Regions from separate parts of the Cytobacillus sp. IB215316 genome, predicted to be linked through region 2. Evidence: a T-box and tRNA genes for the amino acid it is inferred to sense, from the RefSeq annotation. Region 2 holds a T-box; the other holds one or more tRNA genes.
The links. The T-box of region 2 lies ahead of SLH48_RS01245 (valine--tRNA ligase). A T-box ahead of a tRNA ligase gene usually reads a tRNA of that ligase, here a tRNA-Val.
Positions count from the first base shown of each region.

Region 1 (7,612 bases), on a different contig from region 2:
ATAGTGCTGTTTGTTTTAGTTATTTTAGGCACTGTTGGGGAATTTTTATTTAATTCTAAAAATGAAAACATTGAGGTAAATAATACAAGCGAACTTTCCTGGAATTCATTATCACAAGACCAGGTAGTTAATGCTATGGAAAAAGACGATGTTATTCTAGTTGACCTGCGTGAAGTAGAGCTTTATCAAAACAATCATATACCAGGATCCATCAATATACCTTTTAACGACATTAGGAATCGTTACACAGAACTAGATGCAAACAAAGAGATTATTTTTATTTGTCACTCTGGACGCATGGGAGCAGACAGCAGTCAGTTTTTGATAGATAAAGGTTATAAACAGGTAGGGAATTTAAATGGTGGTATGAACCAATGGTCTGGTCCTTTGGAAAGTGGACTACAATAGTTATTGGAAGTTTTAACAGATCAGTTTACCAATTGTTTTAGCATGATTGATCAGTTATAGTTATAAAAAAGGCTTTTTGCTTTCTTAATACGTACGTTTTATATTTTTAGTTGTTAGTCTTAAGTAGGAAGAAAAGAGGACACAAATTAAATGCTTATTTATTAGTACGAAAAACAACAATATGCGAAAACAGCCTAAAAAGGGGAAGGAAAGTTGAAGAGCTACTCAAGGTTTAAAATTTCTTTTATAGCTATTACAAGCTCCCTAATCGTAATTTATGAACTAATCCGTCATAAATTTATCATACATCGATTATCCTATTATGCAGATATAGTCATTTCTTCATCTATCTTTATAATGGGAATTGTTTTTATATCCATATATTTTTTTAATAACCTATCCAAACTTGAGAAAAAGAAATATGAAAAAGAAAAAGAAGCAAAAGCTCTTTATGATAGTAGTATAGATGGTATTTTCCTGTTCAATGAACAAATGCGGTTGGAACATATGAATCAAGGTGCAATAACTATGAGTGGAAGGGATACCATCGAACCTTTACATCTAAACGATTTGATTTGGATTGAAGAAGATTTAATTGATAATTTCAATAAATTGTATTATGGAAAGCTAATAAAAAGGAATGGCGATGAAATCCCCATAAGTATTTCAGCATCTAAAATATATAGCGATCATTCATTAAGGAATAAAATTGCTTTAACAGTTAGAGACTTATCTTCTCAAAAAGAATTAGAGGCAACAATAATAGCTTTATATACAGAAACAGCTAAAAAACAATACCAATCTGAGAACTTATTTAAGTTATCGAAGATAATTATATCTTTAGGACGTTTAACATCGAATAAACATGTTGTATTTCAAAATGCATTAACGATTGTTAATAATTTATTGGGTTGTAATAGTAGCAGTTTACTTATTCTCAATTACAATGATCTATCAAACCCAACTGTAGTATCCACAGGAAAAGTTGATAAAAATTCTATCCTATCTTTGTACCGAGAAAAAGTAGAAGTTACAAAAAATAGTGATTCTTCTTTAATGTTTTTAAAGCTGCAAACTAAAGATAAATCAGAAGTCATTGGATACCTCATATTACAGAATTCCTATACTCCTAATAATGAAGTATTGACTAATGTTCTACATACTTTATCTATTTCCTTGGAGAATGTCTTTCAATATGAAAAAATAAAAGAAATTGCAATTGTTGAAGAGAGAGAACGATTATCCAGAGAGATGCATGATGGATTAGCCCAAGCAATTAGTAGTATGAAAATATTACTTGAATATATTAAAGCTAAAACGTCAGAAGATCATTTAAATAAAGATCAATTTTCCTCAAGTTTATATCAATTGGATGAACTAATTAATTCCACCTATAATGAAATTAGACAGTACTTATTTGAACTTCGCTTATCAAAAGATACCGAATTGTCCTTATTTAAACTAATAGATTTGTATAGAAGAAAATACATGGAACAATTAGGAGTAGATGTTCAGTTTGAACAAATTGGGATTTTGAAAGATGTAAAATATGTAACCCCACTTGTGAAAATGCATATCCTACGTATTTTACAAGAAGTGTTCAATAATATTAATAAACATGCTCAAGCAACAAGTGTAAAAGTGAGCTTACTTAAAATTAATGAAGAAATCCACATAAAAATCAAAGATAATGGTATAGGTTTTGAAAATCTTGGGGAAATGGATAAAAAGTACGGTTTAAAAACGATTCATGAACGTGCAAAATTAATTCATGGAAACATAAAAGTTGATTCAAAATTAAACCAAGGTACTTCTGTGGAATTAATTATACCAATAGATAGGTGATTCAATGAAAAAAATAAAAATATTAGTGTGTGATGATTATGAAGTATTAAGAAAAGGACTTGTCCAATTACTACACATACAACCTGAGTTTGAGGTAGTAGGTGAAGCAGGCGATGGGTTGGAAGTCATTTCATTGACACGAAAATTGAATCCTGATGTAATACTGATGGACATTCAAATGCCAGAAAAAAACGGCATAGAAGCCTCGAAACAAATTCGAACATTCAATAGTAACGTAAGAATTATTATGCTAACAATATCCGATGAAGAGCATGATTTGTTTAATGCTATAAAAAATGGTGCAAATGGTTATTTGTTAAAAAACCTCAACATGGAAGAATTATTTTCTTATATTAAATTGGCATACGAAGGATATCCTCCTTTTACCAAAGGGTTGGCTGATAAAATATTACAAGAGTTTTCGATTATTTCAACTAAAGTTGAAACTTCATCAGAAATTAATAATTTAAGCGACCGAGAAAAGGAAATTTTAGAACTTGTTTCGAAAGGGTATACAAATAAAGATATTGGTAATTTTCTTTATATAAGCCCCCACACCGTGAAAAAACATTTGCAAAATGTTCTTGCCAAATTACATGTTACTAATCGAGCTCAAGCAGTTGCTAAAGCAGCTCAAGCAGGAATACTAAAGGATATATAGGCTAAATGACCTAAAAAAAGGAGTAGTAATAATACTCCTTTTTTTTAGTTTGTTATCCATATGGTTAACAGACTATTAATTCAATTCAAATTATAATAATAATGTGAAAAAAATATAATTTCGATGAAAGAGGGTAGAAAATGAAGCAAAATAAAAATCTTATTCATTACATTATTTCGAGTTTCATAATTGTAGTGTTCCTAGCAGGGTGTTCAACAGTACAAGATAAAGAGGTTTCTGTTGAAAAGGACGTTGAAATTTCTAATGAAGAAGTCAGTGAAACTAGTGGTCAAGAAGAATCTAGTGAAATTGAGAATATGGAAAACACTGAGGATATAGAAGACACTGAGGTTACAGAAAACACCGATGATGCAGAAAGTGCAGATAAAACTGAAACTGCGTCATCTGATGAAGCTGTTAGTAACGACAAAGTAATAGAAATTTCAGCATTTGAGATGGGATTTAATCCTGAAAAGATTACTTTAACAAAAGGCACAGAATATGAATTTATTTTAATAAATGAAGGTAAGGTTTTCCATGATTTAAATGCTTACGATATGGACATTGAAATAACTTATATGGATGAAATGGATGCACATCCTGATGAAGTGTCTTTCATCGATAAAATATTCGGTGTTAAGGTAGTGTCAGCTGATGGTGAAAAAGAAGCAATTCATATGAATGTAGATGTTGAGCAAAGCAGTAGAATCAAATTTATACCTTTAAAAGAGGGAGAATATAAAATCTATTGTAGTGTTCCTGGGCATGAACAAGCAGGAATGGTTGGGACTATTATTGTGGAAAAATAGAAATCGGTCTCATTGAAAAGTGAGGATTGATTGTAGTCAACTCCCACTTTTCAATTTTTTAAGTATAAACCTGCTAATGGTGAAGGTTAGAGGGAATAGAACAATTAATTGAATAACTGGTATAAGTCCAATGTTTGTATTTAATACGAACGGCATATATTCTGAGTAAGACCATCTTTCAGTATATAGTGCTGAACTTTCAAAATAAAAACTTAAAGCTAACGCATATAAGAAAATGATTATATAAGTGACTTTGTTAAATTTATTAAATATCCACTTATCATTTCCGTGAATAAATGTTAGTAAAAGAAATAAAATAATGGTCATATTAACGTCCCCAAATATTGCTTGCCACATGAGTGGCTCAACAATTGACATCGAAGACATATTATAAAAAATCCCGCACTGTAGGAATTCCCAAGCCGAATGAAGGATTAACGATACAACAATAATTATAATTAATTTCTTTAGAATTTCCATAACTTCACCTACGACAATTAGTTGTTGGTTTTTAAAGGCTCTTTTCATAAATTACTGGAAATGGGAACTAAGTTGAGTTTTACTAGATTAACCAAAAACCCTTTTGAAAACTTAAGTACGTTCTGTGCTACTTAGTACTGGTATATATACTTCATTGTTTTGTATAATGGGTTGAAAGATGTCAAGAGGACGTGGAGGTGGACCACCAATATTTATACCGAATTCATCGTATTCTCCGCCGTGACAAGGACAATAAAATGTTAGTTCCTTACTACTTTCACTTTTTTCATCATCGCTAACCTCACCAGCAATACAGCCCAAATGAGTACATACAGGAGACATAATTAATAGGTTATTCGCATTCTCAGGATCAACATTTACATACACAAATCCTTCTCTTTTTTGTTCGACCCATGCATCTTTAATAGTTGTTGAATAATTTATTTTTTTAGGAAAAGGACCTTTTTTTATATCATCTAACAAGCCTAATTTTGCTAAAGAACTAGTATCTATTGTTTCCTCATTATTACATGCAGTCAGGCTTATTGGTACAACAGCAAGCGTTAACATACCAAGAGTACCTTTAGTACCGTTTTTTAAAAACGTTCTCCTATTCCATTTCTCCATCATATTTTAACCTCCTTATAAAGTTTATAATAGCGTAAATTTATGAAGATTTTATGTATTTTGATAAGGAAGAAACCTTTGGACTTGATTTATTCTTTTTCTTCATTTTATTATTTTTCTAATAAGGTAAGCAAGAAGAACATGTTTTCTTTGTATGAGATTCATTTAACGTATTGAGTTTTTGTGAAAATAAGTTATAAAAGCATTGTTCTTAATAAAGGCTATATAATTTGATTTAGTGTTATCTACAATAAGTGAAAATGTTTTTCTTACATTGATATGCTGTTTTAGTTTGTACTTATACACGAAGCAAAATCCTTCATTTTCATCTATGTAAGGTCAAATCGTCCCATAGTCCACATCATCACAACCAAATAAATACATACCTTTGTAGATATAAATAGAGCTTCAACCTGATATCAGTCATGTTTTTCATCGACGTAAGGGTAGTCATTTTTTGATAAATGGTATTATGGAACTTAAGGTTACATCTAGCCCTTATTTTCTGTAAGATCAGAGAACATATTTTCGTAACAATAGGGAGTCAACTTTTCCTAAAGGAGTCCCACACACGATCATATTAAAATAAAAAGGTTTTTATCCAAAAATTTTATATTTTTGTCACCAAATTATCATAGTAAAAAAGGATTTAATATATTGAACATAGTTTTTCAAAAGAAATGAACTCTCCAAGGGTAGTTGTGTATATATGTTACTTAATTCGAAAACCAACAATAAGAGATCGTTGAGTTGAAGTCATGAAAAGATATTGACATTTCAAATATATCAAGCTATTATATTAATTATTCACAACAATATATTGTGATTCCGTAGCTCAGCTGGGAGAGCGCTACCTTGACAGGGTAGAGGTCGCTGGTTCGAGACCAGTCGGAATCATCCTAACGCTAGGATCCTTGATAACTCAAAGGTTCTAGCGTTTTTTATTTCCATTGACTTGTGCTTTGGCTTAGTCGCAGGGTTACGCTCCCATTAACCCGCAAGGTAGCGGTGCTGTAGAGGTATTTATCCATCATATTCGTTTAGTTAATTTACTTAAAGGAGACGAATATTATGGCAACATAACGACGTAGTAAAGCTACTAAAAACGCAAGAGTAATCGGGCAAAAGAAATCTATCAACGATTTAGAAGAATTGTTTTCACGATTAAAAGTGATTAAAATAGCCGAAGGTCGTGCGGAGAAAACTCTAAAATAGTACGATCACAACTAGGGTTTTTTTTGATTATTTAGATCGCAACGGAATTGATCGAAATATAAAGTGTATTACGGAAGATACCATTAGAGACTATATTGTATTTATGCGTGAAAGACTAGTGAAATTTGAAGATCATAAATATAAAGCCAGTAAAGACAGGGAAGTCGGATTATCTCCAGTGACTATTAATACGCGTCTTAAAATGGTCGTCCTCAACGAAGATAATTTTGTCTGAGAGCGATTGGTCAATATTAGTTAAAGGAGGCGGTCAGTGCGCGAGTTAACGCTATCTCAAAGGACTGCTTGAAACAACAGTGTTAGATATACATCTTTCAGTGATAGTAAAGTTATAATTTATCACACAAATTTCTCCTGTACTTCCATTAGTACATGTTAGAGTTATTTGAGTGACGTTTCTATATGAGATGCATATAACATCTCCTTCAATACAAGGACCTAAAGGAAAATCCATCCCGTTTGAGGTTACTACTATCAGTATTTCACACGTTGTTGTAGGTTCTATGTTAATTGTACCGTTTACAGATCCTATAGTATTTCCATTAAAAAAGGAAAATGTTGGACTACCGCACTCTCGCTCAATTCTCCCTGAGCATTGGTCGGTAATTACTGGACAATCACAACAAGCAGTTTGTTCTTTGGCTGTAGATACAGTACTACCGCAACATGATGATTTTGAAACATACGCGTTCATTATTCTACCTCATTTCATAGTTTGTTTGCGGTATTGTATGGTTAATTAATTCGTTTTGATTAGACGGTTGAGTAAATATTTTGGTGTTTTACAGCTAATCGCATTCAGCGTGGTTGGCTTTTTTAGATTCCGAAAAAGGAGTCAATCTAACATGGCGCAAACACAGCGCGAAGTTGGCGAATTCACAGTGAAATTAAATGTTGAGGTGCCTGATGTTATTACTGGGTTAAGGGCTATTCAACGTGAAGCAAAGAAAGCAACGCAGGCACTTCGGGAGTTGGAGAGTATTTGCTTATCGTTAATACGGTCAGCTTTTTATATTGTGAAAGGTTAACGCAAGCAGGGTGCGAGGATTAAAGTTGGTAGTGAGCCGGAGCGATACACGTTTAATCCTAGCGTGTTTTATCATAAGAATAAGAAGCCGGACGATACATTACTCACCATGTTTTAACGTGAAGAAAAGGTATTTATTCTCAATTAGAATAACGTAAATGATAATGAGTGTGACCTTATTCCCATAACCAAAAACAGGGTTCACCATAGAGCGACAAGGGATGTAGCGATTAGGAGCGGAAATATATCTTAATCTTTGTCTACCGACTAAGATTGCGCCTCATTCGTTTCTCTCATTCGTCGCTGTCCTCTTTATCGCAGGTTATTAAATTATCGGCGAGGAAAGGTATTAATGGACAGTGATGACTTGAGCAAGGCGAAATGCGGCACAATGGTTTTGAACTTATTAAATCGGTATGTATTCGCAAAGTATTACGGAAAGGAGGGCGTTAAGTATGGTACGGAATTTAACAAAAGCACAAATAACGGCATTTACGATATTAGCAATGCCGAAAAGAAACG
Region 1 is NZ_JAXBMC010000012.1:23,084-30,695, reverse strand. Features, by position in the region: gene SLH48_RS16795 (rhodanese-like domain-containing protein) at 1-408, shown strand, start outside; gene SLH48_RS16790 (histidine kinase) at 622-2,253, shown strand; gene SLH48_RS16785 (response regulator transcription factor) at 2,258-2,914, shown strand; gene SLH48_RS16780 (plastocyanin/azurin family copper-binding protein) at 3,055-3,723, shown strand; gene SLH48_RS16775 (hypothetical protein) at 3,760-4,203, opposite strand; gene SLH48_RS16770 (ubiquinol-cytochrome c reductase iron-sulfur subunit) at 4,315-4,833, opposite strand; tRNA gene SLH48_RS16765 (tRNA-Val) at 5,655-5,727, shown strand; gene SLH48_RS16760 (hypothetical protein) at 6,453-6,806, shown strand; gene SLH48_RS16755 (hypothetical protein) at 6,909-7,091, shown strand.
Region 1: it has a tRNA-Val gene. The T-box ahead of SLH48_RS01245 (valine--tRNA ligase) is inferred to sense a tRNA for this amino acid. The anticodon was not compared.

Region 2 (7,612 bases):
GATGAAGCGGGCTATGAGTATATTCCAATGATGTCTTATGGTGTAAAGTATGCATCTGCTTTCTATGGCCCTTTTAGAGATGCAGCTCATGGTGCGCCACAGTTTGGGGATCGTAAAACATATCAAATGGACCCAGCAAACCGTTTGGAAGCACTTCGTGAAGCTCAATCTGACGTAGAAGAAGGAGCAGACTTTCTCATAGTCAAACCAGCTCTTTCATATTTAGACATTATCAGAGATATGCAAAACAATATTAACATCCCAATTGTAGCTTATAACGTTAGCGGCGAGTATTCGATGATTAAAGCAGCAGCACAAAATGGTTGGTTGAATGAACAAGAAGTCGTTTTAGAAAAACTGACTAGTATGAAGCGAGCTGGAGTTGATCTAATCATAACCTACTTTGCTAAAGATGCAGCCCGTTGGTTAACTGAGAAGTAAACATGTTGAGAAACACTTATACGTCAGGGAATGTAGATACTTTATTACCCCTGAGTAACACCCTTGATTATTTATAGGAAGGTGTCTAATTATGCGAAGCTATCAAAAGTCAATTGAAGCGTTTGAAAAAGCACAACAACTTATGCCAGGTGGAGTGAATAGTCCTGTTCGTGCATTTAAATCTGTTGATATGAACCCGATCTTTATGAAAAAGGGGAAAGGGTCAAAAATATACGATATCGACGGAAATGAATATATAGATTATGTTTTGTCATGGGGACCACTTATTCATGGACATGCAAATGAAAGAGTCGTAGAAGCAATTAAAAAAGTAACTGAAGATGGCACAAGCTTTGGAGCACCTTCATTAATTGAAAATGATCTTGCCCAGCTTGTTATTGATCGCGTACCATCCATTGAAGTAATTAGAATGGTTAGCTCAGGTACAGAGGCAACAATGAGTGCTCTTCGTTTAGCCCGAGGTTATACTTCTCGCAATAAAATAATGAAGTTTGAAGGTTGTTATCATGGACACGGAGATTCATTATTAATTAAGGCTGGATCAGGAGTTGCAACACTCGGCTTACCTGACAGTCCTGGTGTGCCAGAGGGTATTGCAAAAAATACTATTACAGTTCCTTATAACGATCTTAATAGTGTCAAATATGCTTTTGAGCAATTTGGTGATGATATTGCTGGCGTTATCGTTGAACCTGTTGCTGGTAATATGGGGGTTGTACCACCTCAGGAGGGCTTTCTAGAAGGGTTAAGGGAAATTACTGAAGAGTATGGTTCATTATTAATCTTTGATGAAGTTATGTCAGGATTTAGAGTTGCGTATCATTGTGCACAAGGGTATTTTGGTGTTATCCCAGATATTACATGCCTAGGAAAAGTTATTGGGGGTGGCCTTCCAGTAGGTGCATACGGTGGAAAAGCGGAAATAATGAACCAGATCGCTCCGAGTGGACCGATTTATCAAGCTGGTACACTGTCCGGTAACCCACTTGCAATGACAGCTGGTTATGAAACATTGATCCAATTAACACCAGAATCATATGCACAATTTGAACAAAAAGCAGATCTTTTAGAGGAAGGTCTTTCAGCAGCAGCACGTAAATATGAAATTCCACATACAATCAATCGTGCTGGTTCAATGATCGGCTTCTTCTTTACAGATGAAGAAGTAACAAATTATGAAATGGCAAAAAAATCTAATTTAGCTTATTTTGCAACATTTTATCAAGCTATGTCTGAACAAGGTGTCTTTTTGCCACCATCTCAGTTTGAAGGACTATTTTTATCAACAGCTCATTCACATGAAGATATTCAACATACAATTCACAGTGCGGAAAAAGCTTTTTCAAAGCTTAAATCTTAAGTAAATGAACATAGAAAAAGAAGGTGTAGATAAAGTGTACCATCAACTTTATCTACACCTTTTTCATGTTTTATCAACGTTTTATACATAAATGATCAATTTCATTCATAAATCTGTAATGTCATAGTAAAAATGGTACTTGTTTGAAAGGAGGAGTAAGGTGACACAAGAAGAGCAATCGTCGCTGCGATTTTCAATTGAAGAGTCGGTATGGTTTCAAAAGGGACAGGAAGTCTCAGAACTTTTATCAATTTCTTTAGATCCTGATATTATGATTGAAGAGCATGATCAATATATTACAATTCGTGGTTCGCTTCAGCTATCAGGTGAATACAGAATAGATGAAAATGCTGTACATGAAGACGTCAGAGAGTTTCCTGGAAGGGTTGTTAATACTATTATTACACGAGAAGATGGTGTAAGTGAGCTAAAGCATGTTTTTCCTGTTGATATAACAATTCCGAAGACTCGAATTGATCGTATGGATGACGTGTATATTTCAATCAATTCATTTGACTATGAAATTCCTCAAACAAGGTGTTTAGAAGTGTTTGCAGATCTTTCTATAAGTGGAATATATGATCATCACCAATCTGAGGTTATAAGAGAAGGTGAGTATTATGAGGAAATCATTGAGCATGAAGAGGGACAGGAAGGGACCGAACGAGTAGAAGTAAATGATGTCGATTCAATGGGAAATGTAAAAGATGGAGAAGATGTGGTGCATGTTGGAATTGAAGAAGACTTGTATGATCCATTCGAAGTTGAAGTCAGAAAACAAGTAGAAGAAGATGTTTTAGATTCAGCAGAAAGTGCTGAAAGTAATGTACCAAATGTAGATGTATATAGCCCTCAGGTTGAATTAAAAGGTAGAGAAGAAACTGATTTAGTATTAAACTTTGAAAGGCACAGTGAAGAACGTAATGAGGTTCAAACAAAGGAAATAAAGGTCAGAGAAGAAGCGATGATAGGGGACGAATCTGAAGCAAAACGTGATGAGAATGCACTATATTTAACCAAGATATTTGGCAAAGAGGAGCATGAAAGCGATTTTTCACAAGTGAAAATGTGTTTTGTTCAACAAGGTGATTCCGTGCAAACCATATCAGAAAGATATGATGTATCTGTTCAACAGCTTTTACGAGTAAATCATCTCGAACAAGAACATGACATTTATGAAGGTCAAATATTATATATACCTATCTACATCGATAGCAAAGTTTAGTAATTAACATGACTACGAAAAATGAGGGTCATGATAAAACAGCAACAGTATTAAATTATCATAGTCCTATCCTAGCTAAATATGGAATAATACCCGATCAGGTTGAGCAGATTGGAAAGAAGCTTGTCAAAGTACATTCCAAGTCAGGAACGTTCGCATTGAAGAGATTGGATGGTAAATATCAAGACGGTTCATTTATTAAGACAATGCAATCTTTATTCGAACGTGGATTTACGAATATTATTCCTATTTATCGAACTAACAATGGAAACTTTCTTGTACACTTCGACAATAATTGTTTTTATTTAATGCCATGGTTTCAACATGAAAATCGTCAAGGTTTCTTTCAGCAAATGATGCGAGAATTAGCGAGACTTCATTATATGACATCGAAGGACATAGTGTATACGAATAATCAAATAGCAAAATCATATAATGATATAAAAGCATCATGGAGAACTCAAAGGGTCTTTTTGGAAAGGTATATGGAAGTGTGTGAAAGTAAATGGTATATGTCACCATTTGAATTGCAGTTTGTTACGTATTTTCACGAAATCATGCAAGCTATTCATTTTGCTGAACGAAATCTAGATCAATGGTTTGAAATGACCGAACAAAAAAAGCATTCTCGAGTTTCAATCGTACACGGGAATGTTTCACCTGAACACGTCGTAAGCAACGATAAAGGGAAAGGTTATTTTATTAACTTTGAAAGGTCATCTATCGCTTCTCCTGTATATGATCTAGTTACATTAATACACCGGACATTAAAAACGTACCCAGTGAATAACCATGAATGTGTAGAGTGGATTCAGCATTATCAACAATTTAACTCATTAAAGGAAGAAGAACGTTTTTTGCTATACAGTTACGGTTCATATCCTGAACAATTATATAATATTGTTCGAAAACATTTAGCAAGTTCAACAAATAACAATGAGCTTCAGAGTACTGAACAATTACTACGGGCATATTGGCAAATGAAAAACATTGAGTTTGTTATAATGCAGTTAATTGACGGAGAAAAAATGACTAGTAACGAATAAAAAGAATCCCATATATAACATATCATATGTTGTATATGGGATTTTTTATATCCAATTGAATTCAAATGCTACTGCAATAACGACTAACAAAGCAAGTATAAACACATCAAACGTAGTTGGAAAAAAGATGGTACGAAGTAATTGAAAGACCGCAATAGGAATGATCATTTGTCCACAAATATCGCGAAGCTGACGCGCCCATGGTGGAAGTGAAAAAGGTGTGTATTTCCGTCTCATCGTTAGCCTCCTTACATTTAAGCTAGTGATTTTCACAGCTACACTTTTCTTATGGCTGTTTTCGAATTTTTAGTTGTTTTTCGTGCTAACATATAACTATGCAAACAACTAGGATTTAATGGACATATTAGTATTGTAAATCACAAGAGTATTTCGGAAATTTCAACAAAGTTTATGAAAAGAGCCTTTCATATAGATGAGGTTTTAGGGAATTGTAGCGGTTTAAAGAGGAGAAAACACTTGGAGCAATCAGTAGTATATTTTAAGTCCATGATCACCTCAACTGAAAACAGCCTTTACAATAAATACTCGTAAATAAACATATATTAAAGTATGCCATCATCAATGAAATAGTGCATTCACCCATCTAATTTGCTAACTAATGAATAACTTTTAAAAAAATTGGTTAAGATGATTGACGACAAAAACAATTTTTCGGTAGTATATAGAATATAAATATGATACTATTGACAAACATATAAGAGATGCGTTCATGTTCATTGAACAATATCTAAATGCGTAGACAGGGAAGAGTACAATAGGTAGCTCCTTCAGAGAGAGAAATTTATAGCTGAGAAATTTCTTAGGATCGCTATTATTCGAAAGTCACCCTTAAGCTGCTTCTTTGAAAGATCGATGTGTCAATTAGAAGAAGCCGGATGCAACCGTTATTTGTTTAAGCGCTTAAACTTCATTGTGTAATAATGTAGTTTAAGAATTAAGGTGGAACCGCGGAAAATAAACTCCTTTCGTCCTTTTTTGGATGGAGGAGTTTTTATTTTTTAGTTAGGTTTTGCTTTTCGCAATTGATTGGCGTTTTTCGAACGTTGCGTTGCTATTTTAATTTTCTTAAGTTATTAGTCAGGAGGAACTAACATGGAAACAAATGAACAAATGCTATCGACAAAATACGATCCAAATAAAGTTGAAAAAAATCGATATAAGTTTTGGCTTGAAGGAAAATATTTTGAGGCAACTGGAGATAGTGAAAAAGAACCTTATACAATTGTAATACCCCCACCAAATGTAACAGGCAAGCTACATTTAGGTCATGCTTGGGATACAACATTACAAGATATATTGACGCGTATGAAACGCATGCAAGGGTTGGATGTTCTTTGGTTACCTGGAATGGATCACGCTGGTATTGCTACTCAAGCAAAGGTCGAAGCAAAGCTACGTGAACAAGGAACATCTAGATATGATTTAGGAAGAGAAAAATTTGTTGAGGAAACGTGGAAGTGGAAAGAGGAGTACGCTAGTCATATTCGTCAGCAGTGGTCAAAGCTTGGCTTGGGTCTAGATTATTCACGCGAGCGTTTTACACTTGATGAAGGGCTTTCTAAAGCTGTTCGTGAAGTTTTCGTAACATTGTACAAAAAAGGTCTTATTTACCGTGGAGAGTATATCATTAACTGGGACCCACAAACGAAGACAGCCCTGTCAGACATTGAAGTGATTCATAAAGATGTGCAAGGTGCATTTTATCATATGCGTTATCCACTAACGGACGGTTCAGGGCATATCGAAATTGCTACAACACGACCTGAGACGATGCTTGGAGATACTGCTATTGCAGTTCATCCAAAGGATGAGCGCTATAAGCATTTGATTGGAAAAACAGCTAAACTACCAATAATAGGAAGAGAGCTAAAGATCGTAGGTGACGACTATGTTGATATGGAGTTCGGATCTGGAGCAGTAAAAATTACTCCAGCCCATGATCCAAATGACTTCGAAATTGGTAACCGTCATAATCTTGAAAGAGTTCTTGTTATGAATGAAGACGGAACGATGAATAACAATGCTGGTAAATACCAAGGGATGGATCGCTTTGAATGTCGTAAGCAAATTGTGAAAGATTTAGAAGAGCAAGGAGTACTCTTTAAGATTGAGGAGCATATGCATTCAGTAGGTCATAGTGAACGAAGTGGAGCTGTAGTTGAGCCATATTTGTCAACACAATGGTTTGTAAAAATGCAGCCATTAGCTGATGAAGCGATCAAGTTACAGCAAACAGGTGATAAGGTGAATTTTGTTCCTGATCGCTTTGAAAAAACGTATTTACGTTGGATGGAAAATATTCGTGATTGGTGTATTTCTCGTCAATTGTGGTGGGGACACCGTATTCCTGCTTGGTACCATAAGGAGACAGGTGAAGTGTATGTAGATCATGAACCACCAGCTGACGTTGAAAATTGGGAACAAGATACTGATGTATTAGATACTTGGTTCAGTTCAGCGCTTTGGCCATTTTCAACGATGGGATGGCCTGATGAATCTTCATTGGATTACAATCGTTATTACCCATCGAATGTTCTCGTTACTGGTTATGATATTATTTTCTTCTGGGTGTCAAGAATGATATTCCAAGCTCTCGAGTTTACTGAGAAACGTCCTTTTGATGATGTATTAATACATGGACTTGTACGTGCTTCGGATGGAAGAAAAATGAGTAAATCTTTAGGAAATGGTGTAGATCCAATGGATGTCATCGACCAATATGGTGCTGATTCCTTACGTTACTTCCTGGCAACAGGTAGCTCTCCAGGTCAAGATTTACGTTATAGCACGGAGAAGGTTGAAGCTACTTGGAACTTTGCTAATAAAATATGGAATGCATCGCGATTCGTAATAATGAATTTAGATGGCCTTAAGTATGAAGAAATAGACTTAACAGGAGAGAAGTCAGTAGCAGATCAATGGATATTAACAAGACTTAATGAGACAATTGAAAAGGTTACTACTTTAGCAGATAAATATGAATTTGGTGAAGTTGGTCGTGTGTTATACAACTTCATTTGGGATGATTTCTGTGATTGGTATATAGAAATGGCTAAGCTCCCATTATATGGGGATGATGTCAAGGCAAAGAAATCGACACGAAGTGTATTGGCATATGTGTTAGATAATACTCTACGCTTATTACATCCGTTTATGCCTTTTATTACCGAGGAAATTTGGCAAAATCTACCTCATGAAGGTGACTCCATAACAGTTGCTAAGTGGCCGCAGGTTCGTTCAGAACTTTCAAACGAACAAGCTGCAAATGATATGCACTTACTCGTTGATATTATTCGATCAGTCCGCAATGTTCGAGCTGAAGTGAATACACCAATGAGTAAGAAGATTAAGCTCCACATTAATGCAAAAGATGAGAATGTAGCTACTCGTCTAGAAGACAATCGTTCATATATCGATAGATTCTGTAATCCAAGTGAATTAATGATCGGTGTAGGATTACAACCACCTGCTAAGTCTATGACAGCGGTAGTAACGGGT
Region 2 is NZ_JAXBMC010000001.1:272,157-279,768, forward strand. Features, by position in the region: gene hemB (porphobilinogen synthase) at 1-441, shown strand, start outside; gene hemL (glutamate-1-semialdehyde 2,1-aminomutase) at 533-1,822, shown strand; gene spoVID (stage VI sporulation protein D) at 1,983-3,047, shown strand; gene ysxE (spore coat protein YsxE) at 3,056-4,093, shown strand; gene SLH48_RS01240 (hypothetical protein) at 4,139-4,330, opposite strand; T-box leader at 4,842-5,090, shown strand; gene SLH48_RS01245 (valine--tRNA ligase) at 5,225-7,612, shown strand, end outside.